DNA from 2 places in the Acetobacter sp. AAB5 genome. Region 1 is predicted to be linked to the other one. Evidence: riboswitches for the same ligand, from Rfam matches in the RefSeq annotation. Region 1 holds a riboswitch; the other holds the start of a gene.
The links. Region 1 has a riboswitch for cobalamin ahead of ACP7IZ_RS09405 (DUF2147 domain-containing protein). Riboswitches for the same ligand answer to the same signal wherever they lie in the genome.
Positions count from the first base shown of each region.

Region 1 (12,402 bases):
AGTAAACCTGCTGATAGGCTTCGGCATTTGGGCCGGAGGTATGCAGATACTCGTTAGGGGTTTGCTGATCAGGCGGATGCCGTGCCCAAGGCACAGCCGGGAATGGCCCCTGATAAGAGGGTTTGTTTTCAAGGTTGCGGAAGTTTTCTACAAAATGCTGGCGGTCAACACGTGGGCCAGCTTCCAGCACGATGACGGAAATACCGGCGCGTGCCAGTTCGTTGGCAATAGAACTACCTGCAACGCCTGATCCTACGATCACAACGTCGGCTGAAAGATTTTCTTCGGAGGGCATAAAGCGGGGTATCCCGTAAGATCAGGTCGGTTCGATAACAAGGGCGGAAGCAGAAAGTGCAGGGTGCCCTTTTGGGCGTGCAACTTCTGGTGGCTTGCTTGTCCAGTAGAATGGGCCGCCTGTTGCATAGGTTTTGGGGTAAACGGCATCCTTGGTGATGTCGAACATCAGGGCGGAGCGGTAAACCACCACTTTGCCATCCGCAATACCTCGGTACCAGCCGGTCAGAATTTCGTGGATGACATCTTTAAGTTTGGGATCAGATTTTTCTGCTGCATGAGCAAAGGCAGATGCCGTCGTAAATTTTTCTCGCTCTAGTAGAGTATGCAGGGCGTTAAGTTTATCCTGCCGATCTGCATTGGCATGCACAATATTGGCATATAGGGCCGCACCAATCTGGGGGTTCAGTGCATCTCTATCTGTCAGTCTCTGGGATATCTGCATAAAGCGAGAGAGGTCTTCAGTGTTTGGTGTAGCAGGCGCGGTATCAGCAAGGGCTGCACCCGTTGTGCCTGCAACAGAAAGACCAATACCACCTAAAAGCACATCCCGACGGGGCATGCGCAACAGTTTATTCAGGCGCATGGCGTTAGGAGATGAACACCACTCCGCCACAGGCCGCCCCTCGTGCGTTTGTCTCATTCTTCGGATTCTCCCTACAAAGCCGGGCTCCGCCCTGTCGGAATGAAACATTGCGGAGAAATATCGAGTTCAAAATTACAGGTAGTTTTATAGGGACGGCCTGAGCTTGCAAGCTGTTGTAACGGAATAATAGGTTATTTCATGCTTCGTTGAAGCAGGTATGCTTAGGGGTTAATGCGGCAGTTGTTGCCTATACGACCATGAAACGGCTGCCAGGTATCTGTTCTGCCAAAGAGTTCCAAACCTAAAAAACCATGCAGTTTCAGGGCACCATCTTCCGCTACCCATATAATGGCATCGTAAGTATTTTTGCTCTGAGGATCAAAAATATGACCTTTCCAGTGGTCATGCCGGTCTTCCATGGGATGGAAGCCTTTGAGCATCTGAAGGTTACATTCTGTTTTTCTACGGCCAGAAGCTTCTTCATCTTGCGTTAGGTTTAACCCTACAAGGTTCCCACACATTTTATCGCCACAGGTGTGGATATTGAATATGCCTTTACCGTCTTCCGTAATCCATTGCCCGGTTATGGCTGGTGTGGAGGCGCTTTCTGCATGAGCGTTGGAGGGTATGCTGCTCCATGCAAGAAGCAGTGCTGTTAAAAATGAGCTAAAGGCATGTTTATGCATGTTACTGCCTGTTTTGCCGCTGCCGGTTCATCCCGCCCGGTGTGATGTGCCTGATGGAGGCAGGTCTCCTGGCTTGGGGATATGGTATGTCAGACCTTTTGCCTTCCCAGCCGTATTTATCGGCCAGTGGCTAGCCGTGACCGGCAGCAGGTCAAACCTCCCCTTACAGTTGCGGGAGCAGCTGCCGACTATGAGATTCTGCTTCAATTTGAGGCAGAAATCCGTGCACGGCATTCCCTTTCAAGCCGCTTGCGCAGCACCATCCATCTGTTCGAATATATATTCTAGCAATAAGCAGGTTTGGTGCCAGTATGAGAAAAGCAGGGCAGGTGAGATGTTTTTGCGCCCCGCTTTGTCTTACAGGGCAGCAATAACCTTAAGCCCTGCCAGAATAGCATTGGGAATAACCGAGGTTTCTCCGGGGCGCATCATGTATTCAAACTCGGGTGTAATAACCAAGCCCGGTGTGACGGGAATGCCGTAATATGCTTCCAGAATTGCAGAATGCGTTTGTGGCCCATTGATATAGGGGCCAAGGGGAACGCCCGCAGCTTCCTGCATACGCTGCCCATAGGCCAAGCGTGGGCTGAGTTGGTAATAGGAATACATGACGCCCAGCCGATCCAAAGGCCGGTGGGGGATAATACCCAAAAGGGAAGCCCCTGCGTAGAACTCGTTTGAGAATGTGGAGTTACTTGGCGTGTTATGAATGAAGCCAGCTAGCACATATCCGCCAGCCATCTGATGTTCGCCATGGCTGCGATACACCATCTGGTCCGCCTCTATATAAAATGTATCACGCGGTTTGAGCTTGTGCGGATGCACAGAGCCCGCAAAAGCGGCGGGAATGGTGCCGACCATATCGGGGTAAGGAGATGTGTCATGCCCAAAACCAATTTTGTAATGGCCCGGAAGCTTGCGCGTGCCAAAAAACGGTTCCCACGTTAACTCAATGGGAGTTTGAATACCTGTATAAGGCTCATCGCCCCATGCCCAACCTGTATTGTCACGTGCTTTGGGGCCTATGCGATAAATACCAGTGCGCAGGATAAGATCATGCGTTGGCCGAAAGCGCACTGTGCCTCCCCATGATGTTTTGGGGTAAACGCTCCAACCTGCCGGTTCTCGTATAGCCATGGGGGCAGAGCACATGGTCATGAATGTGCACAGTAAAATAGAAGTAGAATAGGTGTGTGTAAGTGAAATGCGCCCGACATTGATATTGATACGGTTGTGGAGGAAAGATTTTTCCAGATACAGATCGGCAAGGCGGGCCGCCGCAGGGCCGTGAATGCTCCATACTTCTGTAAGAAGTACATTTCTTTCCCCAACATGATCCCAACCGACTTGTCGGCCTTCACGGTTCATAACAATGCCATGCAGGTACCACCCTTGTAGCGGATTCCAACCGGTGAGCTTACCGAGATCAAATAACATGCTGGCACGAATTTCATGCGTATAATCCATACCTTTTGAAAGACCGCCAGCAAGGTTGGCCATACCTTCACCTTTATATGTTAACTCAAAGGTAAAGCCGCGTTCACTTAGTCTGTCGCGCCAAGGTTTAAGGCCTGGGGCCAGATTGCCAAAGGCCTGTTCAGCAACAAAATACCCCGCACTGATATCCTGCCTGCGTAACGCTGTATTATTATGGTTTAACAGATAGGAAAGGCTTTCAGTATCAAACAGAGCGTCCAGACGTTCTTCAGCTATCGGGCGCTTATGTTTTTTCGGTATCTCGGCGTTAACAATAGGTTTTGAAGAAAATTCTGGTTTCTCAAAAGACTTAGCAGTTTCATTCTGTTGAGCGCGCGCAGAGGTGGCGTGAAAAGCAATATCAAATGTGAAAAGAACTGTCCCGACATAAAGCAAACGAAGAACGGATAAACACTCTTGCTGGTAGCGTGATGTTTTTTGTTCTGAATTTGAAATGATATAAGTTGAGGGCATTGCCCGATCCTCATGGCGCAAGAACGGCCATTGCGTACAAGTGGAATGCAGCAACGGCACATCTCTGAAACAAGGGAAAAGAAATACGAAGATTAAAGGGAAAGGTGGCTGGTTGCTTTCTCTTTAAAAAATAGATTTTGTAATTTTAGCAAACATTTTTCAGTTCTCACGTTTCTTTTTGTTTTTATTATCTCAGATTATGGAAATTAAATTACAATTAAAAAGATTCAAGGATTTTTTTCTGTTATAACGAATATTCAAGGAAAAGTTTACAAAAATACACTGTTACAACAAGGTTTATTCCCAATTACAAACACAGGAAATCCGTAGGCAGCCATAAGAGCTACCTACGGAAAAGAGGTATCAGACTGAAGGTGTTTTTGTAATTTGTGGTTGCGTGTGTAAGGCCTCATGAAGTTGCGTATCATCCAACGCATTTTCCCAGCGTGAGACAACAATAGCAGCAACAGCGTTACCAACCAGATTGGTAAGGGAACGACATTCAGACATAAAACGATCAATACCCAGAATAAGGGCCATGCCACCCACAGGCACGCTGGGCACAACAGAAAGTGTGGCAGCCAGAGTAATAAAACCAGCGCCTGTTACACCAGCAGCACCTTTGGAACTCACCATAGCAACTAGCAGCAGGGCAAGTTGTTCCTGAAAGCTTAGGTGCACATCAGTTGCCTGCGCAATAAACAGCGCAGCAAGAGTCATGTAAATATTGGTGCCATCCAGATTAAAGGAATAGCCCATGGGTACAACTAACCCTACAATCCCTTGGGAGCAGCCAGCCCGTTCCAATTTGGCAATCAAACCGGGTAGGGCGGATTCAGAAGAACTGGTGCCCAACACAATCAGCAGCTCTTCTTTTAGAAAGACCAAGAGCCGCAGAATGCTAAAACCAGCCAATCGTGCCACAACACCCAGAACAACGCCTACAAACAGAATGGCCGTAAGATAGAATGTTAGCACCAAGGCAAGCAGGTGCAGAATGGAATGCAGGCCAAACTTACCTACGGTAAAAGCCATGGCACCAAAAGCCCCAACAGGGGCCAGATACATCACCAAACGTACAACCCCAAAAACAAGTTCTGTCAGGCTGTAAAACAGGTTAAGGACAGCTTCCCCCGCTTTACCCATTTTTGCCAGACTGATGCCAAACAGGATGGCAACCAGCAGAACCTGCAGAATTTCACCCGATGTAAATGCTCCGGCGGTTGTGGAAGGAATGATCTGCAACAAAAAATCTGCAAAAGAATGATGCTGTGCGGCAGCACTTACAAACTGTGTAACAGAACTTGTATCAAGGCTTTCGGGACGAATGTGCAGCCCAGCACCGGGTTGCAGAACGTTAGCCACAAGCATGCCAATGGCTAGTGCCAAAGTGGAAAAACACAAAAAATACAGCATGGCTTTGCCTGCTACGCGGCCTGTTTGCTTAAGGTCCGCCATGCCAGCAATGCCTGTGCACACTGTTAGAAAAATAACAGGTGCAATGACCATTTTGATAAGTTTAACAAACCCATCTCCCAGCGGTTTAAGTGCGGTGGCAACAGAGGGGAACATTGCACCCACGGCAATGCCTGCACCCACAGCCACCAGAACCTGAAGGTAAAGGAAGCGTTGGTGTGAACTGGAAAGGGGAGCAGATGATGGAAGCACGCCTAAAAATCTTTCTGTTCTTGTTTTTGTGCCTGTGGTGCATCCTGATGGAATATATAGTGTTATATCAAGAATATACGCGCAGACTCACATAGGGTAACGCGTGTTTATATCGTTTGGGAAGAGAGGGTATATCTCTTTTTCTTGAGTTTTCTAGGCGTAAACAATGTGTAAGGTGAATATTCAGGCATAAAACCCTAGATTATAGGGATATAATTACATGGATGTAATGATGCGGGGTTTGACCATATTTTTATTTTGAATGTTAGAAATTCAGTATGGGTAAGGGGCTACGCGTTCTGAGGCAGCATTAGGCGATCTGGCTCCTGTGTTCACCTTCACGGAAGAAGAAGGAGCCATGATCTTATCCTTTCAAGCGGTAAAGAACTGGCTCAAGCCAATGGTGCGTAAGGCGCGCCGGTAAGCAATGGAACTGCGATCTGCCACCACATGCACTTCCAAAGAAGGGTCAAGTGGTAGGTTTTCGGGTTTCTGGGCTTCTACCAAGGCGCGGTCTTCCTCAAAAACTTTCAGGTTGAAATCATAAACATCCTGCAAAGGTAGGTCGGTATCAAAGTTACGACACATGGGTGCAAACATGCGCGTTTTCTTGGCGGAAACAGGAGACGCTGCATTCATGATGACCAGCCTGCCGTTATCGGGAAAATGAATTTCCAGCGTGGCCGTAAAAGGAACATGCACCCGAAAATGGCGCAGCCATTCAAAATCTGGTCGGCCACGTTCTGAGTGCCCAATAGGGTAGTTGCCTACATTGCTGCGGTATTCTGCTTCAAATCCATAGGGTGTCATTTTGGGCATGTATGCTGGCACTATAGGGTTGTCTGGGTCAGCAAAAGTTTCTGTATGCACAAATGCAAAATGAGCAACGTCGATAAAGCCCTCAACCTGCCGCCCTGCAAAGCCGGCAATGTCTATCCAAGGGCAGTTAATGTGTTGGAAACCTGCTTCATCCCAATGCGGCATGGACGGAAGAGATATCTCTGCATTTTCCTGTGGGCGTAGGCACGTCCAGATCAAGCCATATCTTTCTACCACAGGATAAGTCCGCAGGTTCAGGCGGGAAGGAATAGCGTTATCCGGGTGAGCGGGAACCCGTACGCATCGGCCTTGATGGCCAAATTGGAAGCCATGATAGGCGCAAGCAACTGTTTGGCCGTTACCCTTCCCCATGCTGAGTGGCACGCCACGATGCGGGCACAGATCATCTGCCACAACAATTTCTTCCCCAGCCCGATAAACAACCAAAGGTGCATCAAGTAGCGTTACGCCTAATGGCTTGTCTTCCAGTTCACGCACAAGGGCAATGGGATGCCAGTATGAGGCCAGAATAAGCCAATCATCAGCATCAAAACTGAGCTCACGGGGGAGTTTGGTGTCAGCGGGGCGGGCGCAGGCTGGGGATGTCACAGCTCAATCTCCTGAATAGGGAATGTTTCCCGTTCCTTTAGGAGACAGTGTTTCATCAAGCGTATATTATCGGATATATCTATTTCATGCAGTATGCATTCTCAAACTGAGAACAGGTCAATGAATCCCTTTTCGCGCTTTCTGATCTATTTTTTGGCTGTGGCACGGCATGGCTCCATACGTAAAGCATCGGAAGATCTGCATATTGCGGCCTCTGCAATTGATAGACATATCCTTTTGGGAGAGCAGGCCCTTCAAACGCCGCTATTTGAGCGCCTTTCTTCCGGTATGCGTTTAACAGCGGTGGGAGAGTTATTTTATGCGCATGCCAGCCGGTGGGCGAAGGATTTTGAAAGCCTGAACCGCCAGATTGATGATTTAAAGGGTATGCGGCGTGGACGTATAGATATTTTGGCCCCAGAGGCTTTGGCGCGCGTATTTTTGCCCAGCATTGCTGCACGCCTAAAAGAACAATACCCCGGAATTGTTCTGAATATCCATATCCATGATAATGCAGAATTGGGGGAACGTCTTTTTGCAGGAGAAGGAGACCTAGCATTTTTGTTAGACCCCGCAGATTTGCGAGACTTGCAGGTGCGTTCCATGCTTTCTTTTCCACTTGGAGTGGTGAGCCTGCCGCAGCACCCAGTCACTCAGCACTCTTCAGCTCGGTTTTCAGTTTGTGCAGAATACCCAGTGATTGTGCCAGAAGAACCATTGGCACTTTCGTCTGTTTTTAGAAAACTGGAAGCAGATACTTTGGTGAACCCGAATATGATTTCTGGGGCAAATAATGTGCAGATGATAAAGTCTTTGGTTAAGGCTGGGCTAGGGATTACTATTCTCAGTTATCTGGATGTGATGGATGAGGCCCAAAATGGAGACATGGCTTTTACCCCGCTGGCAGGGGCGCATGTTTCTCCCTTGCGGTTGGCGCTTGCGCATGATCGTGCGCGCCCTTTATCTGCCGTGGCACGGCGCGTTGCAGACAGCGTAGAGGCAGAATGGGCGCTCTTGCGCCAGAAAATAGGATAAGGAACGTATTTTCTTAACACACTGTATAGGTATTAAAAGTTGATTATTAAAGAAGTAATTTTTAGTCCGGTGTGTGTTCCATATAAAATTCTATTGGCACAGTGAGGGTAATGGAATCGCCTGCCACGCTTTCGGGTGGGCTAGGTAACGGCTCTGCACGATGTACCAATGCTAAAGCTTCGTTATCCAACAATGAATGGCCAGAGCTTTTTTCAATATGTGCCGAAATTACATGTCCTTTTCGGTCCATGGTAAAATGTAGCCTGGGCGCACCTTCCTGATGAGCAGACATAGCTTCTGCAGGATAACGTTTATATTTCTCCAGCCGAGCCAGCAAAGCTCCTTGCCATGTAGCTGGATTTTGGGAAGCGTGAGAAGAAGATGACCCATCGATAGGCGCTGCCTGTGTTTGGTTTGGTGGCGCTTTGGAGGATGGGGGAGCTGTTGTTTTTTCTGCCGGTGGTGTTTTGTCAGGATTTGGTTTTTTGAGATTTACGGTAGGTTTGTGTTTTTTTATAATTTTACGTGGTTTTTCGAGTTTGGGAACAGGAAGGGGTGGCTGCGGGGCAGGCGCAGGAGGAGCCTCCAGCTTAGCGGGATCAACAGGAGAGGGAGCTGATTCTGAAATTGTTTGGTGGGGGCCGGGTGGTGTATCTGTAGGTGGAGAAGGGATTGCAACAGGTTCTGGTGCCATATCAATAGCAATAGCTGCTGGCGGGGCCTCCGGCATAGGCGGAATTGTATGAGGCATGTGCAGGAAAGATAAAGTGGCGATTCCTGCTGAGGATATAACAATCAAAAAAGACATGCCCCAACGGAAAGTATCTTCTTTTCTGGTTCTGCGTGTTTGATGAATTTTCCAATCGGAAAACAATGTTGTTGCGCTCATTGCTCAGTCTTTGTTGCTGGAGCAGAGCCAGCTGCCTGACCTTGCAAATTAACAAGAGCAACCTTGAGATAACCAGCAGAACGAAGCTTATCCATTACACTCATCAGTGTGCCGTAATCTACCGTTTTGTCTGCGCGCAGGAAAATGCGTTCATCCTTGTTGCTCTTGGTTGCTGTTTCTAACGCTTTTGGCAGGTTGTCGGTTGAGATACTCTCTTCACCAAGTGTCAGTGCATGATCGGCATTTACAGTTAAAAAAACTGGATTTTCTGGGCGTGGAGCTGGTTTTTCCGTTGATGAAGGAAGATCTACAGGCACGTTTACTGTGGTAAGAGGGGCTGTCACCATGAAAATTACCAAAAGCACCAACATGACATCAATGAAAGGCGTTACATTGATCTCGCTTGCTTCATGCGGGTTTTCATCAGCATGCTGGATACGGCGCATATGGTTTATTCCCCAACCATACGGTTGACATCAAAGGGAGTAATCTGGGCACTTGTTGTAAGTTTGTGCGTGCGGCCAAGATCACGAGAAACCAAGCGCATTACAAGGGATGTCAGATCTGCCACTTGTGCCCTGCAGGATGCAGATTGGCGCGCAAGATGGTTGTAGATCACCACGGCAGGAATGGCGGCTACAAGCCCAAGTGCAGTGGCCAATAGGGCTTCTGCAATACCCGGGGCAACCACAGCAAGGCTGGTGGCTTTACTGGCGGCAATGCCTGTAAAAGATGTCATAATTCCCCACACAGTGCCAAATAGCCCAATAAAGGGTGATGTTGCACCAATGGTGGCCAATAAGCCTGTGCCGCGCATCAGGCGGCGCCCTTCAGCAGCTTCCAGACGCTCTAAATGTAAAACAATACGTTCCTTAAGCCCTTCGTTATCATTGGGAATATCGTAAGAAACAGCTTTTTCAGTTTCCGCAGCCATAACCAGTGTGTGGGCAATACTGTTTTGGCGTGTGCTTTTTTCTCCCAAAGCCAATGTGCCGGCTTCTTCCAGCGTTTTTTCTGCTGTTTTTAGCTTTCTGCGAACACTTAAAAATTCAACAGATTTGGCGATAAAAATGGTCCACGTCAGAAGCGAAGCAAGTGCCAGAAGCATCATGACACATTGCACGACAAAGCCTGCATTCAGGAACATCTCCCATGGAGAGAAAGAAAGCGGAATCTGAGTGGATGATTCTGATAAGGGCATAAGAGACCAAGTGCTTTCGCAAATACATATAATGAAGCGATGAGCGGAAGAACCTATAGGGAACAACCGATGGCGTAATTAGAAAAAGGTGCCCTATGCTTTCTTACGCGCGCCATATCTCAAGCAGCAAATAACAAAGCGTCCACCAATGCGCAAGTGAGAATCACTATCATCTAAGTGTGAATGTCCTAATATTTTGCAAAGCGTCTGTATGATCCAGATGGCTAAATGTCTTTTGTAAACAGTGATATCTGGCTAACGTATTGAAAAATTAAAATTTATTTTACGAATTTTAATTCGCAGATATTTTTGGGCGATCAACGCCCTGTTGCAGCAAACACACACTCATACGATTTGATAATATATGATATTGATAATCATTTGCCTCTAAATATGAGAATGATTATCAAGTAGCCGTTTCGTCCCTATTATCTAATTAAGGTGAACCAGAAGCTAGGGTTCACCAGGAGTGCGGCAAATGAGTCGATCAGAGTTGTCTCACCCGAGTTCACAAGGCAAGGGCCTGCGCGTGGCTGTTGCTTTGGGTGTATCTGTGGGATTGGGTGTTACAGAAAGCAAAGCGCGGGCAGAAGATGCAGCGCAACCGCCTCAGCCTGCTCCATCCGATACATCTATTAAACTTTCCGCAGTACGGGTGGGTGGGCATGCTGAAGCTAAAAATGAGTCCTATGAAGCTGGGAATACCAATAGTAAAATTCTTAATATTTCACGTATGCCTGCTTCCGTACGTGAGACTCCCCAGACCATTAACGTGGTGCCGCAGGAGCTTATGAAGCAACAGCGTGCTTTTACACTGGACCAGGCGCTGAGTAATGTTCCGGGCATTACGCTTTCAACGGGGGAAGGTGCTGGTGGTCTGAATGGTGATCAATTCCGTATCCGTGGGCTACAGGCCAGGCAAGATATTTATACAGATGGCCTGCGTGATTTTGGCACATATACGCGGGATGTTTTCAATACGGAAAGTGTTGAAGTTATTAAAGGTCCATCAGGCGAATATTTTGGCGCGGGCAATGTTGGTGGGGTTATCAACCAAAGCCAGAAGCATGCACATGCTGGCAACAGTTACAGTTATGACCAGTCCTTTGGAAGTGGCCCGCTCTTCCGTGGTGTTGGCGATATCAATTATCAAATCAATGATGATATGGCTATTCGTGTCAACGGAATGTTCAACAAACAGGATGTAGTTGACCGCAATAATGTCACTTCAAACAGATATGGAGCCGCGGTTGATTTTGGTGTTGGCTTACGTAGCAAAACATCTTGGCATTTAACTTGGCAATGGTTGAACAGTGATAGCAAGCCCGATTATGGTGTGAGCATGATCCAGGTAAATGGGATTTATCGTCCTATTACGGAATATGGTCTTTCTAGAAACACCAGTTATACACGTAATTTCGATTTTGATCGTTCTAACATTCATTCTTTGACATCTTCTCTTAAATCTGAGATTTCACGTTGGTTTACGCTTACGAATGATACACGTTTAAGCATGTATAATCGTGATTATACAGCTACAACGCCTGCTGCGTGTTCTGGGGCATGCGCAACAGCTTTTCTGGCTGGTGGCAACTACGCGTTGCCTTATGGTGCAGGTGGCGGCGCTGCTTACCGTCAGGAAGGGTGGGGTGTACAAAATATCCTAATGGGGCGTTCACAGTTTAAAACAGGATTTGTACATCACGATATTAAAGCTGGTGTGGATGTAAATTACGCGAGTGATTCCCGTTGGCCCGGTAGTTTTACCAATCGGGTGAATGACCAGACCATTCGCAATCCACAATATTTTTATTCTGGCACATCTGTTAGTTTTCCATCTTCTGGTTACGGAAATGCCAATGCTCGAGATGTTGGATTGTTTTTTTCTGATCGTATCCAGTTAACCAAGCAGCTTTCTCTTTTTGGAACGGGCCGCTGGGATTCCTTCAGCAGCACATATTACGCACGTTCCAAGGCAGCGCAGGGGCGTGCAGAGCAGAAATCTGACCGCTGGAGTCCATCCGCCAGCATTATGTATTCTCCTTTAAAAAATGCTTCTTTCTACTTCACGTTTGCGCGTTCATATAAGCCAGTAGGAACAGATGTATCCTCTCTGGTTACCATCAAGCCGCAAGCAGGAGATGTTGCACAGAAAGGCGTTAACCTTTCACCACAGCGAAGTGATCTGTTTGAATTTGGCAGCAAGGCAGATTTTTTGCACAAACGGTTGGGAACAACGGTTGCTTTCTTCCAGATCAGTGAAAATAATTCCCGCTACTATGATGTAAATGGTGATATGGAAACAGGCTTTGCAGATTCTGGAAGTGGGCGGCGTATTCGTGGTGTGGAATTAAGCGCCAACGGAAAACTTACACGGGATTGGCAGATTTTTGCATCTTATTCCTACATGGATGGGCGTGTAACCCATAGCAGCACGGGAGATAATGGCAAAACGGCTCCGCAAGTGCCACATAATACAATGTCTGTCTGGAGTTCGTATGATCTTTCCCGGCAACTTCTTAACCCAGAGTGGGGTACGTTAAAAATTGGTGGTGGCGTGCAATACTCATCTGGCTATTGGGCAGGTCCGGATACGGCAAATACGGCGCGTATTCCAAATACATTTCTGCTGAATGGCATGTTGTCATGGGATTACAAGCATTAT
Region 1 is NZ_JBNIEW010000008.1:120,731-133,132, forward strand. Features, by position in the region: gene ACP7IZ_RS09395 (GMC family oxidoreductase) at 1-295, opposite strand, end outside; gene ACP7IZ_RS09400 (sorbitol dehydrogenase family protein) at 317-988, opposite strand; gene ACP7IZ_RS09405 (DUF2147 domain-containing protein) at 1,102-1,566, opposite strand; cobalamin riboswitch at 1,608-1,846, opposite strand; gene ACP7IZ_RS09410 (carbohydrate porin) at 1,924-3,516, opposite strand; gene dctA (C4-dicarboxylate transporter DctA) at 3,880-5,184, opposite strand; gene ACP7IZ_RS09420 (Rieske 2Fe-2S domain-containing protein) at 5,557-6,612, opposite strand; gene ACP7IZ_RS09425 (LysR family transcriptional regulator) at 6,706-7,647, shown strand; gene ACP7IZ_RS09430 (energy transducer TonB family protein) at 7,709-8,536, opposite strand; gene exbD (TonB system transport protein ExbD) at 8,533-8,982, opposite strand; gene exbB (tonB-system energizer ExbB) at 8,988-9,737, opposite strand; gene ACP7IZ_RS09445 (TonB-dependent receptor) at 10,216-12,402, shown strand, end outside.

Region 2 (12,402 bases), on a different contig from region 1:
GAATGGCAAAATCTGTAATCTGTTTTTGGTGCTCATCCAAATGCGCACTGTCCACGCTGCCATTCAACTGCTGCGCCAGATTGCTGCCAGAGTAGGCAGGCATGGCAAACTGGGTTTGCTGGCCGGGGTTGTTGGGCAGTTGGTATTCTGCGTTGGAAACACCGGCAATAAAGCTGATACGCGTGTTTTCATCCGCCGTGTACCGCAGATGGCCCAAAAAGTGATATTGCTCGCTTAAATCATGAATGGCGTTGAAAGATGATGTTGTGTTTTCAATGCCCGTGCGGTCATGCACATAATCTGCCGTGGCAAAGAAATCCCACTTTCCTTTATGAAAACCATATTGCAGGGAAGGGAAAAAATAATCTCGCGCCCCGCCGTAAAGTGAGAGATTGCCGCCCGAATTGGTGGTGCCGTTCTTGGTGTTGATATCCACCACAGCCGCCTGCAAAAACCCAAACTGGCTGGGCAGCGCACCGGTGGTGAGGGACATGTTATCGGCAAAGCGCGTCATCAATGCCTGCCCGAACACACTCAGCCCCTCCGGTAACTGCACGCCATCCAAACGGAATTGCACCTCGTTATGGTCTCCACGCACATGGATCTGGCCGTAACTGTCCTGCGCTACGCCGGGGGCTTGCAAAAGCACTTGGTTAAGCGGTGCGTTATCGGCCCCGGGAATGGTTTCCAGCGCCTGCCGGCTGAACTTGTGCACAGTGGCCCCGGTGGAGGGCGAAAGCTCTGAACGCATGCGGTCCAGATGCGCGGTAACAATTACCTGTTCGGCATCGTTCTTGTCATGCGCAATTACTTTTACGCTTTGCGGTTTTGTTTCAGAAGGCTTCTGCTGCTTTGTTTCTGTTGTAGAGGTTGTGGTTTCAGCCAGGGCCATGCTGCTGCCCAGAGCAGTTAAAACAGTGGAGCAGAGAAGAAGAGCGGCTGATCGAACCATCATGCTGTGTGCTGCCTTGGTTGAGTGTGGCGGAGGGCGCAGCATGTATTATGTAATAGTATAACATTACAACAGGAATGAGCCGTGTGCGTGCAGCTTTCTGTGGGCTGTTGCACGCGCGCAACAGCTTTGCGCCCAGAGCAAGGCACAAAAAAAGAGGCCACATGCAACACGTGGCCTCCTTGCGCATACCGTTGTGCCTGCGGGCACAAGGCAGATGTTATTTTGTGGTGTAACCGCCGTTTACCAGAATGGTCTGGCCCGTCATCCACCAGCCTTCAGAAACAATAAAGCGCACATACGGGGCAATATCTTCAATATCTGTCAGGCCCGTTTTGCTGAAGGGAGAAAGCGCTGCTGCCGTTTTGTGGTAAGCCACAGCATCTGCACTTTCCTGCCCGTAAAAGAACGGCGTATCCATGGGGCCGGGGCCAATGGCGTTAACAGAAATGCCACGTGCGCCATATTCCTTAGAGGCCGCACGGGTAAAGTGTTCTACCGCAGCCTTGGAACCCGCATAGGTGGAATAAAACGGCGTGTAAGCCCCCAACAGAGATGTGACGAGTGTGAGCAGCTTGCCGTTATCCGCCAGATGGTTTCCGGCTTCACGGATAAACTGATACGCCACCTTGGTGTTGATGGCGAACATGGAATCAAATTCTTCATCCGTGGTGTCTGCAATCGGCTTTTTCAGCACTTTGCCCACAGTGTTAATGGCAATATCTGGCGCGCCAAAAGCGGCTTTGGCATCTGCAAACAGTTTGGCAACAGCACCTGGCTGCGTAAGGTCTGCCTGAAAAGCTGCGGCCTGTGCGCCTGCGGCTTTTACCGCAGCCACCGTGGCATCTGCTTCCGCCTTGCTGGCCGCACTGTGGTAATGGATGGCAATGGCTTTTGCACCGTGTTCCGCCAGATCCCGCGCAATCAGCCCGCCCAGATTTTTGGCGCCACCGGCTATCAGAACGGTTTTGCCTTTAATGCTGTGGTCTACCATGTTGGCTGCTCCCTTGCATGATCGAGGGGGCATGGATGGTGGCCCCCGTTTTTCTATTTTCACCGTATCAGCTACAATAGCCGGATAAAGCTGTATGTTCTGACAACACTTGCCAGATTTACCGAACAATAAGGCAACCGCCACAAGGCTAACGTGTATGGATAGAATAGACCTTTTTCGTATTTTTGCCCGTGTGGTGGAGGCCGCCAGTTTTACCCACGCGGCAGAAACCTTGGGCATGCCGCGCTCTAGTGTGTCTGCCGCCGTGCAACAGCTTGAAAGCCGCGTGGGTGCACGTTTGTTAACGCGCACAACCCGCTCCGTTGCCCCCACACCAGATGGCGCCGCGTTTTACGAACACTGCCTGCGCCTTGTGGCGGATGTGGAGGAAGCAGAAAACCTGTTCCGCCAGAACGAAAGTGCCGTGCAAGGCGTATTACGCGTTAACATGCCCGGCCGCATTGGGCGGCTGATAGTGGCCCCGGCATTGCCCGATTTTCTGGCAACATATCCCGGCCTTTCGGTGGAGCTGGGGGTAACGGACAGGGCCGTTAATCTGGTGGAAGAAGGGTTGGATTGCGTGCTGCGCGTGGGCCCTTTGCAGGATTCCGGCCTGATTGCCCGCCGTATGGGGGAGTTAAAGCTGATAAACGTGGCCAGCCCGGCATATCTGCATCAGCATGGTGCGCCCCAATGCCCGGCAGACCTGCTGCATGGGCACGAGGCCGTAAATTATGCCTCTCCCCAGAATGGCCGCGTGGAACAATGGGAGTGGGAAGAAAACGGCCAAACCCACACGCTGGATATGCCGGGCCGTGTGACAGTAAACAGTGCAGAGGCCCTTATAGCCTGTGCGCTGGCTGGGTTGGGGATGATTCAGATACCCGCGTATGATGTGCGCTCTTACCTGCATACCGGCCAGTTGGTAAAAGTGCTGCCCAAATGGTGTGCGGCCCCTTTGCCCATGGCGTTGCTTTACCCACACCGGCGGCATCTTTCCATGCGGGTGCAGGTGTTTGCCGCATGGCTGGAAGAACTGGTGCGCCAGCAGGTTTTACGCCCTGTTGCCGCTGCTCCGTAAAGGTGGCGTGTATGTGCATAATGCCCGTTGCATAAACGCCTAAACACGCCCAAAGAGCGCAAGCCATGTTAACCGTAGAAAACATTCTGCTGCTGCTTTTGCTGGCGGCCGTTAGCAGCCTGCTTGTTGCCCTGTTTAAACAAAAGGTGCCGCAGCCGGTTATTCTTATCATTCTGGGTGTGTTTGCGGCGTTGGCGGGCATGCATGTCAGCTTGCAGCCAGATATGTTCATGTTTGTATTTCTGCCGCCTTTGCTGTTTGCAGATTCATTCCGCATGCCATTGCGTGAGTTTTCAGAACTGCGCGGCCCCATTCTGTTTTTGGCCTTTGGGCTTGTGGTTATCAGCACGCTGGTATGTGGCTATGCTATTCATTGGATTGTGCCAGAACTGGGCTTGCCCATCTGTTTTACGCTGGCGGCAGCGCTTTCCCCCACAGATACGGTAGCTGTTTCCAGCCTTATTGAAGGGCGCAAAGTTCCCAATCGGCTGTTGCAGATTTTATCTGGTGAGGCCCTGTTTAACGATGCCTCCGGCCTTGTGTGCTTTCGCTTTGCCATGGCCGATGCCCTTACGGGGGAGTTTTCTTACAGGCAGGCTTTTGGCACGTTTTTAATGGTGGCGCTGGGCGGCTTGCTGGTGGGCGCTGCGGTGGCGTGGCTGGCTGTTAAGCTTAACCGCGTGCTGGTGCGCCGTGGGTATGATGATCCGCAATCCCAAATCATCTTTGTGCTGCTCTTGCCGTTTTTAATGTACGCAGCGGCGGAAGCGGTGGAATGTTCGGGCATTCTGGCCGCCGTGGCAGGCTGCATGGTGCTTAAACTTTCCGGCATGATAGAGGATACCGCCACCTTTACCCGCCTGCAGGCCACAACCGTATGGAACATTGTCAGCTACGTTTTTAACGCGCTTATCTTTTTGTTTCTGGGCTTGCAGTTGCCAGAATTGCTGCAACACGGCGTGGCGTTGGGCCATAAATACGATGTGGCTTTGTGGCAGGTTGGCCTGTTTGTGGTGCAAATATACGCCATTATGCTGGCCATGCGGTTTGCAGGCGTATGGACATCCGTTTTTGGCCGTTGGGTGGTGGCGCGTATTGGCAGCCTGCCGTTTGAACCCACGGGCTTTGCAGGCAGCTTGTTGCTGACATTTGCCGGAGTGCGCGGGGCCGTTACGCTGGCGGCTGTGCTCTCCCTGCCAGAAGGAACAGATGGCACAGATGCCTTTCCCATGCGCGATGCCGTGGTGGTGGCGGCTACAGGTGTAATTGTGCTTTCCCTGCTGGCAGCCAGTGTGTTCATTCCTCTGTGCCTGCGTTTTTTGCCGCACGAAACGGTGGATAAGAATGCGCAGGAAGAAAATATGGCCCGCCAAAAGCTGATACGCGCAGCCCTTGCAGTGCTTACAAAAGCGCGCACGCAGCCGCCTGCGCCCAACCCAAAGGGCACCGCACTGGCCAAACCGGAGGGGCAAAGTGCCGCAGATGAAGCCCTGCGGCAGGAGGTAATAGACCGCCTATACCAACTGTATCACAGCCGGTTGGAAGAGGAGGATGAAACGCCGCGCATTACGCCGCTGGATCGTAACCGGGCATTGCGCCATGCGCGTATGGATCTGGCCCTGCGCCTGCAATTGCTGCGGGCAGAACGGCAGGCCATGCGGGATATGACATCGCGCAGAGAGATCAATGACCAAACAGAATGGAAGCTCCAGCAGGAACTGGATTATGAGGAGCAGGTAATCCGCTCGCAGTCTCAGCGCCTCCCGCGGGAGGCCTAAAGCCAGCCTGCCAAACGTGTAGCGTGCTTTTGTTGACAAGCCACCCCCAGCCTGTAAACCACACCGCATGATGGTTTCCCCTCAGGGGAATGAAAAGGGAACCGGGTGCCCGCGCCATTGCCTGCAATGGTTTTGCGATATTCCCGGGCTGTCCCCGCAACTGTAAGCGGCATGGATGTGCACGCACAGCGCCTTACGCGCTGGCCCACTGGAACAAACCTTTCCGGGAAGGGGTGCCACAACCGAAAAAACCGCAAGCCAGGAGACCTGCCATCAGCACACAGTTGCAGACGGGGCATGTCAGCCGGGGTGTGCTGGCAGGCTGGGCTAGCGGTCAGCCTATGGGGTGGTTTGTGCCCCTGTGGTGGAAAAAGCCGGGCCAAGTCTCGTGGCAACGCTGTTAAACCGCGAGATTGCCTAAACCCATGCGCCTTAAAACCCTTTTGCTTACCGGCTCATCTTTGCTGCTGGTAGAAACCACTGCCGTTAGGGCGGCAGATGCCCCAACCCCTGCCACATCAACGGGCAAAAATACTGTGGCCACCAAGGCGGCAGTAACACCCGTTGCCACCGTTCCGGCACCACAAAATGCGCCTGTTTCGGCTGGGGCGGAGGGCACGCAAGCTGTGCAAGCACGCAGCACGCAGGCTTACCCGGATTACATTACGGTTAGCGCCGCACGGCGGCCCATGCGGGCGGATGAAATTGGCACGGCCATGACGATCGTGACAGAAAAGCAGATCCTCACCCAGCAGCGCCGCACGTTAACAGATATTCTGGCCCGCCAACCGGGGCTGAATGTGGTGCGTTCGGGCGGTTTTGGGGGCACCACCTCTATTTTCATGCGTGGCAACAATGCCAACGAGGTAAAAGTGCGGCTGGATGGCATGGATATTAACGATGGCAGCTCCACCTCTGGCGCGTTTGATGCCGCGCAGTTTGTAACCGATGGCATGGGCCGCATAGAAATTTTGCGCGGGCCGCAAAGTGGCCTGTACGGGGCGGATGCCATGGCCGGGGTGATTGATATAACCACAGCACAGGGGCAGGGCAGGTTCACCCCCTTTGTGCGGGTGGAAGGTGGATCTTACGGCACGTTTAATCAGGTTATGGGCGCGCGCGGCAGTAAGGGAAAGTTCCATTACAATGTGGAGCTTTCTCATTACCGGCAGGATGGCTTTCATGAAATCCCGCGCTATATCGGGCGCTATTTTGGCGCAGATAAGGAACAGCGCCACCGGGGGGATAGAAACGATAACCGTTCCGCCAATATTCGCCTTGGCTATGATGTGACGCATAATTTTGATCTGGGGCTAACGGCCCGGCTGATCCAGAGCAATCTGCACACGTACAGCAGCTATAATATGGAAGATGAATATTACAGCCGCTTGGGATATTACGGTGATGTGAGCAGCGAGCGTGAACATACCACGCAAAATCAGGCCATTGTGCGGGGCACTGCGCATTTGTCCTCATTTGGGGGCAGGTTCGATCAGGTTATTGGTCTGGGGTATATGACAGGCCGCAGAAGCTGGACAGAAACCGGCACAACCCTTGAAGGCGATGCCTTGCAGTATGATCCCACATATTACCGCACCAGCCGTATCAAGATAGACTGGCACGGCACCGTTAATCTGGATAAATACGGATCTCTGCTTGTGGGGGCAGAGCATTTTCATGATACGTTTAATTCCAGCCAAGGAAATAGCGCGCCATCTTCCACGCCGTTCAGCACCAGTGCAGGCATGGATACTACGGCAGGGTATGGGCAGTATCAGGGTAACTGGAACAAGATTTTATATGGTGCGGCCAATATCCGGTATGATGCCAATTCCCGCTACGGCAATTATGTAACGTGGCGCGTGGCTCCGGCCATTCATATTCCGCACAGCGGCACGGTTATCAAGGCCAGTGCAGGCAGTGGTTTTCATGGCCCTTCATTGTATCAGCTTTTTGCCAACCAGATTTCCACCAGCTATGCGGAAAAGGGAAACCCCAACCTGCGGGCCGAGCGCCTGATAGGGTATGATGTGGGCGTGGAACAAACCTTGGCGCATGACAAACTGCATTTTGGGGCCACATGGTATGAAAACCACGTGCGCAACCTTATTCAGTCCGTAAGTTCTTACGAAAATTATTACTCCACCTATTCCTACAATAACGTCGCCCGTGCCCGCATGTATGGCGTGGAAGCGTATCTGGATTGGAAAGCGCTGGATACGCTGGATTTCAACCTGAACTATACATGGACCCACGCGCGAGATGCCTCTACCGGGCAAGAACTCCAACGCCGCCCGCAGCACAAGTTCAATTTCAACACCACATGGCAGCCGGTGGATGGGCTCTCGCTTTCGGGCAATATTCTGTATGTCAGCGGCGCGCGTGATATGCCGGTTATTTCCGATACGTACCAGTATTGCAGCACATGCGGTAAAGACCACGGATATTTCACCATAGATCTGGCGGCCAGTTATAAAATCAACCGCTATGTAACGGTGTTTGCGCGGGCAGATAACTTGCTGAACCGCCAGTATGAAAGCCCCATAGGCTACCTTCAGCCCGGCCGCGCAGGTTATGGCGGCTTTACGCTGAATTACTGATGCAGCTTTCCGTAATCCTCCGCCGGGTGGGTATGTGTGTACTGGGTGCAGCCCTTGCGGTGCCTGCGCCTGGGGCGGCACGGGCAGAGCGTGTGGCATCGCTTAACCTATGCACAGATCAGCTTGCCCTTATGTTGGCAGACCACAAGGATATTATAGGCCTTTCAACTTTGGCGCGGGATTGCACGGAATCTGTGTTGTGCCAGCAGGCGCAGGGCGTGCCGGTGTTGCAATCCACGGCGGAAACAGTGCTGGCCGCCAAACCAGATGTGGTGCTGGCAGGCCGCTTTACAGCCCGCTTGGCCGTGCGGGCCGCAAAGGAGGTAGGGGCCAAAGTGCTTACGCTTCCGCCCGCATCCTCCTTGGCGGATATTCCAGACCAGATCATGCAAGTTGCCAATGCGGTGGGGCACCCCGAACGCGGGCGGCAGCTTGTGGCGGCATTTCAAGCCCGGTTGGCGGAACTTGCCACCCCCCGCCAGCTATCAGACCCCATAGCCGTGGTGTATGAGGCCAATGGCTTTGTGGTGCATGCCCATAGTTTGCCCGATGATGTGCTGGCTCATGCCGGTTTGCGTAACTTTGCCACCACGGCAGGCACGCCACCTTTGGGCGGGCGCGTGCCGCTGGAAGTGCTGTTGGCTTATCATCCAGATTTACTGGTGCGCGATCCCTCCGGCCCCGGTCATTCTCTTGCACAGGCCATGCTGGCCAACCCGGTTATGCTGGCCATGTTTGCGCCGCCACATGTTGTGGATGTGCCAGCGCGCCTTTGGCTGTGTGGGCTGCCACAAACGCTGGATGCCGTTGCCTCATTACGTCACGCGCGGGATGCCATTGTGGATGATGGCGCAAAGAATTTTCAAAACCCACCCATTACGCAGCCTACGGTAAAGGAAACCCAACCATGAAGCCCTTGCGCCCCGTTGTGCTGAACACGCTGTTGGTGGTGCTGGTGGCCGTTATGGCTGTGGCCTCTTTGTGGTGGGGGGAAAGCAGCATTAACGTGCCAGCCGCCTTGGCAGATTGGTGGGCTGGTGCGCATTCCATAGGTGCAGTTATTATGGGGCAGTTGCGCCTGCCGCGTATGTTGCTGGCCCTTATGGTTGGCGGCACGTTGGGGCTGAGTGGTGCGGTGCTGCAAGGCTATTTGCGCAACCCGCTGGCTGATCCGGGGCTTTTAGGTGTTTCTGGTGGGGCAGCCCTTGGGGCTGTTTGCGTGTTCTATACAGGGCTTTTTCAAATAGCCTCGGCTTTGCTGCCTTTGGGTGGTTTGGCCGGTGCGCTGGTTACGGCCATGTTGCTTGTGGCGCTGGTGGGGCGTGGTGGCGCGTTGGTGTTGTTGTTGGCTGGTGCGGCAGTGAGCAGTTTTACCGCAGCCCTTACCGCACTGGTGTTGAACTTGGTGCCCAGCCCCTATGCCACGTTTGAAATCATGCACTGGCTTATGGGGTCTTTAACAGATCGCACCCTTAATGATGTGCTGCTGGCCTTGCCCGGCGTGGTGGTGGGGTGTGCCCTGCTTATGGGCTGTGGCCGCGCCTTGGATGCCCTAACAATGGGGGAGGACGTGGCACAAAGCCTTGGTTTTCGGCTTGGTGGTGTTGGGGGCGTGCAAATGCGCGTGGTTGTGGGCACTGCATTGGCTGTGGGCTCTTGCGTTGCGGTTTCTGGCGCTATCGGGTTTGTGGGGCTGGTGGTGCCGCATGTGTTGCGGCCTTTGGCGGGGCATCGGCCATCTCGGCTTATGGTGCCAGCATTTTTGGGCGGGGCTGTGCTTTTGCTGGCGGCAGATCTGGCAGTGCGGCTTATGGCCGGGCGCACAGAATTACAGTTGGGTGTGGTAACGGCCTTGGTGGGGGCGCCTGTGTTCTTCCACCGTGTTATCTTGTTTAGAAAACGGAACATGCTGTCATGTTAAATGTGCAGAATGTTGGTTTCAGCATAGAGGGCGCGCAGCTTCTCCAAGCCGCCAATGCGCGGTTTAAGGCTGGCAGCGTAACAGCGCTCATAGGCCCTAATGGTGCTGGCAAAAGCACGCTGTTGCGCATTATGGCGGGCTTGTTACCCGCCACGCAGGGGCATGTGGTGTGTGATGGCGCGCCTTTGCAGCAGCTTACATTGGCCCAGCGTGCGCGGCTTATGGCGTATATGCCGCAGGATGTGCCGCCGTTTCCGCCCATGCCGGTGCGGGAGGTGGCATCACTGGGGCGCTTGCCCTATGGGGAATCTCCCGCTCAGGCCTTGCATCATCCGGCAGTGGCGCAGGCTTTGGCGGAAGTGGGGTTAATGGGGTTGGCGGATCGTCCAGCCAGCCAACTTTCTGGTGGAGAGCGTGCACGGCTCATGCTGGCGCGTGCTTTAGCGGTGCAGGCCCCCATTTTGCTGGCAGATGAACCCGTAGCTGCGTTGGACCCCGCCCATGCCTTGGCGGTTATGCAGGTGTTTTGCAAACTGGCGGCACAGGGCACGTGCGTTGTGGTGGTGCTGCATGATTTGTTGCTGGCCACGCGTTTTTGCAAAACCTTGGTGCTCATGCAGCAAGGCCATATTCGCCATACCATTCCCCCCACCTGCCTGACAGATGAGATGGTGCGCCAAACTTACGGTGTTACCACGCGGCGGGTAGAAAACGCCGTTGTGCCGTGGGATTTATGCACGACACAGCCAGAGTAAGCAGAGTAGCATTTTTACACGTGTCCGTGCAGCCATACAGAAATATGCTGCGGTGGCGCGTTTGCAAAAATGCGTTCTTAGGGCAGGGTTAATCCGCCTTCACGCGTTACCAATGCTTCCACACCCGGTACAATACGCTGGATTAAATCCCCCGCAGGTTGGGGCGTGTTGGTGACAACATGGATGGAGGATGAAGCTGCAATGTCCTTACGCGCTGCATCCAGTGTTTCCCGCGCCTGTTCACGCCATCCGGGTGTGCGCTCTGTACCCAGTGCCGCCAGCCCTGCACGGGCAAGGGCAGCCAGCCGGGTAGATGCCGCCAGTGCGGGCGTAAGCGCGGCATGGCGGGCTGCAACCTGATGAAACGCGGCATCATTATCCGCCCAGATGGTGAGTTGCCGTTCCAGCTCCGGCTTGAGTTCCACCTTGCCGTTTACAAAGGCAGCAGCCTCGGCATTGAACCTTTCAGCCTCAAAGCTGTCTGGGCTGGCAATGTCTGATGGGGTATTTAAATCCTGTTCCGTGGCAGTTTGCTTGTGGCGGATTTGTAAAAATTCGTGGTTATGGGCGTAATTGCGTATGGGGGAAACAGCACTTAGCAGCACACGCGGGGCTTGTGTTTCACCCGCTGCAAGGCGGTCTAGCAGGGCATCGGCATCTTCGCGGCTTTTCAAGCCCATAAGGTCCAGCTTATCCTGAGTAATCGCCAGCCTGCCATACAGGGTTTGAGGCACGCAGTTTTGCGGGGTGGACCAAAACCGCTCCGCCACGGCGGCCATGCGGGGCCATAGGCGGGCATCCAGCATGTCTTCATCCACCACTTCTGTCCACAATGCGCCTTCGGCCCCCAGTATCAGGGTTTTTTGCTGCTTTGTTAACGGGGGTACGGGGGCTTCGGGTTTGGTGTCTGTGGGGGTGGCAATGGTGCCGCCGGGGCCAGTGGTTTGGGCTGCGGCCTGTGCCTCTGCGGCATCTTTGCGGGTGTCTAGCGGGTCTGTCTCATAATAGGCGGAGGCAGGCAGCAGCCTATCCAGATAATACGGGCCGGATACCACTACGGGCAGGCCTGCTTCTGCGGCTTTTGCTGTGTTGGCTGGGCCGCGCCAGCTTTCTATAATGGTGTGGGGCGGCACATTGGCTGCCAGAACCTCATCCCACCCCATAACGGTTTTACCATCGGCTTTGAGCATTTGCGCTACGCGGTTTGTAAAACTGGCTTGCAAATCAGCCGGTGTGGCAAAATGATGCACCTGCATGTAGCGTGCAATGCGGGGTGTAAGTGTCCACTGTTTGGCCACCACCTCATCCCCACCAATATGGAATACGGGATCTGGAAACAGGGCGGACATTTCAGCATACAGCCCACGCACAAAACTGTAGGTGGCGGGGTTTGTGGGGTCTAGCGCCGCGCGGTTGATCTCGGCACGGTCTGTTGTGTTCATGGGTAGGACAGAGGCGTATTGCGGGTAGGCCAGCAGCATGGCAAAGCTGTGGCCCGGCGTATCAAATTCCGGCACAATGCGAATGCCTCTTTCTGCTGCATATTGCACCAGATTACGGATTTCGGCCTGCGTGTAATACTGCCCGTGGCTGCTGATTTTTTGCAGGCGCGGGTAATGCCTGCTTTCTACCCGAAATGCCGCACCATCTGAAAGATGCAGGTGCAGCACGTTCAGTTTTACCATTTCCATGGCATCAAGCTGCCGCTCAACGGTGGGGATGGACATAAAGTGGCGGCTTACATCCAGCATCAGCCCGCGCCATGCAAAGCGTGGGCTATCCTGAATATGCGCCTGCGCCATAACCGGGCCTGTGGCCTCACGCCGTACAAGCTGCACAATGCTGGCCAAACCATGCAGCACACCAGCAGGGCCTTGCGCCGTTAGGGTTATGCCATCTGGCCCCACATCCAGCGTATAATCCTCCCGCATGGTGGGGGCGGGAAAACTGGCCTCACGCGCATACTGAATGTGGATGGGAAAAGTGTTTTGGTCTTTTCCCTTTTTTGCATTTTCTACAGAAACCTCTTGCCCGGCCACTCCACTCATGCGGTTTGCAAAACGTTGCATGGCGCGGGTTAAAAGCGGGGTAGGGGGGCTTTGCCAGATAACCTGCCATTGGGCAGGCAAGGCAAAAGCAGATCCATCCGTTTGCAGCGTACTGGGTGCAGGCATGATAACCGGTGGCTGCGGTGCGTTAAACGCCGCGGGCTGCGCGGTATCTGCTCTGGCAGGGGCAAGGTTTGCGCCAAAACCTGCCAGCACACCTACGGCGCACCCGGCGGCCAGAACACGTAAGCCAGTGCGGATGGAAAACCCCTT
Region 2 is NZ_JBNIEW010000002.1:23,531-35,932, forward strand. Features, by position in the region: gene ACP7IZ_RS02280 (TonB-dependent receptor) at 1-955, opposite strand, end outside; gene ACP7IZ_RS02285 (SDR family oxidoreductase) at 1,173-1,946, opposite strand; gene ACP7IZ_RS02290 (LysR family transcriptional regulator) at 2,104-3,027, shown strand; gene ACP7IZ_RS02295 (Na+/H+ antiporter) at 3,093-4,805, shown strand; cobalamin riboswitch at 4,860-5,094, shown strand; gene ACP7IZ_RS02300 (TonB-dependent receptor plug domain-containing protein) at 5,231-7,405, shown strand; gene ACP7IZ_RS02305 (ABC transporter substrate-binding protein) at 7,405-8,316, shown strand; gene ACP7IZ_RS02310 (FecCD family ABC transporter permease) at 8,313-9,326, shown strand; gene ACP7IZ_RS02315 (ABC transporter ATP-binding protein) at 9,320-10,081, shown strand; gene ACP7IZ_RS02320 (beta-N-acetylhexosaminidase) at 10,159-12,402, opposite strand, start outside.
Region 2: another riboswitch for cobalamin. It lies ahead of ACP7IZ_RS02300 (TonB-dependent receptor plug domain-containing protein); the one in region 1 lies ahead of ACP7IZ_RS09405 (DUF2147 domain-containing protein).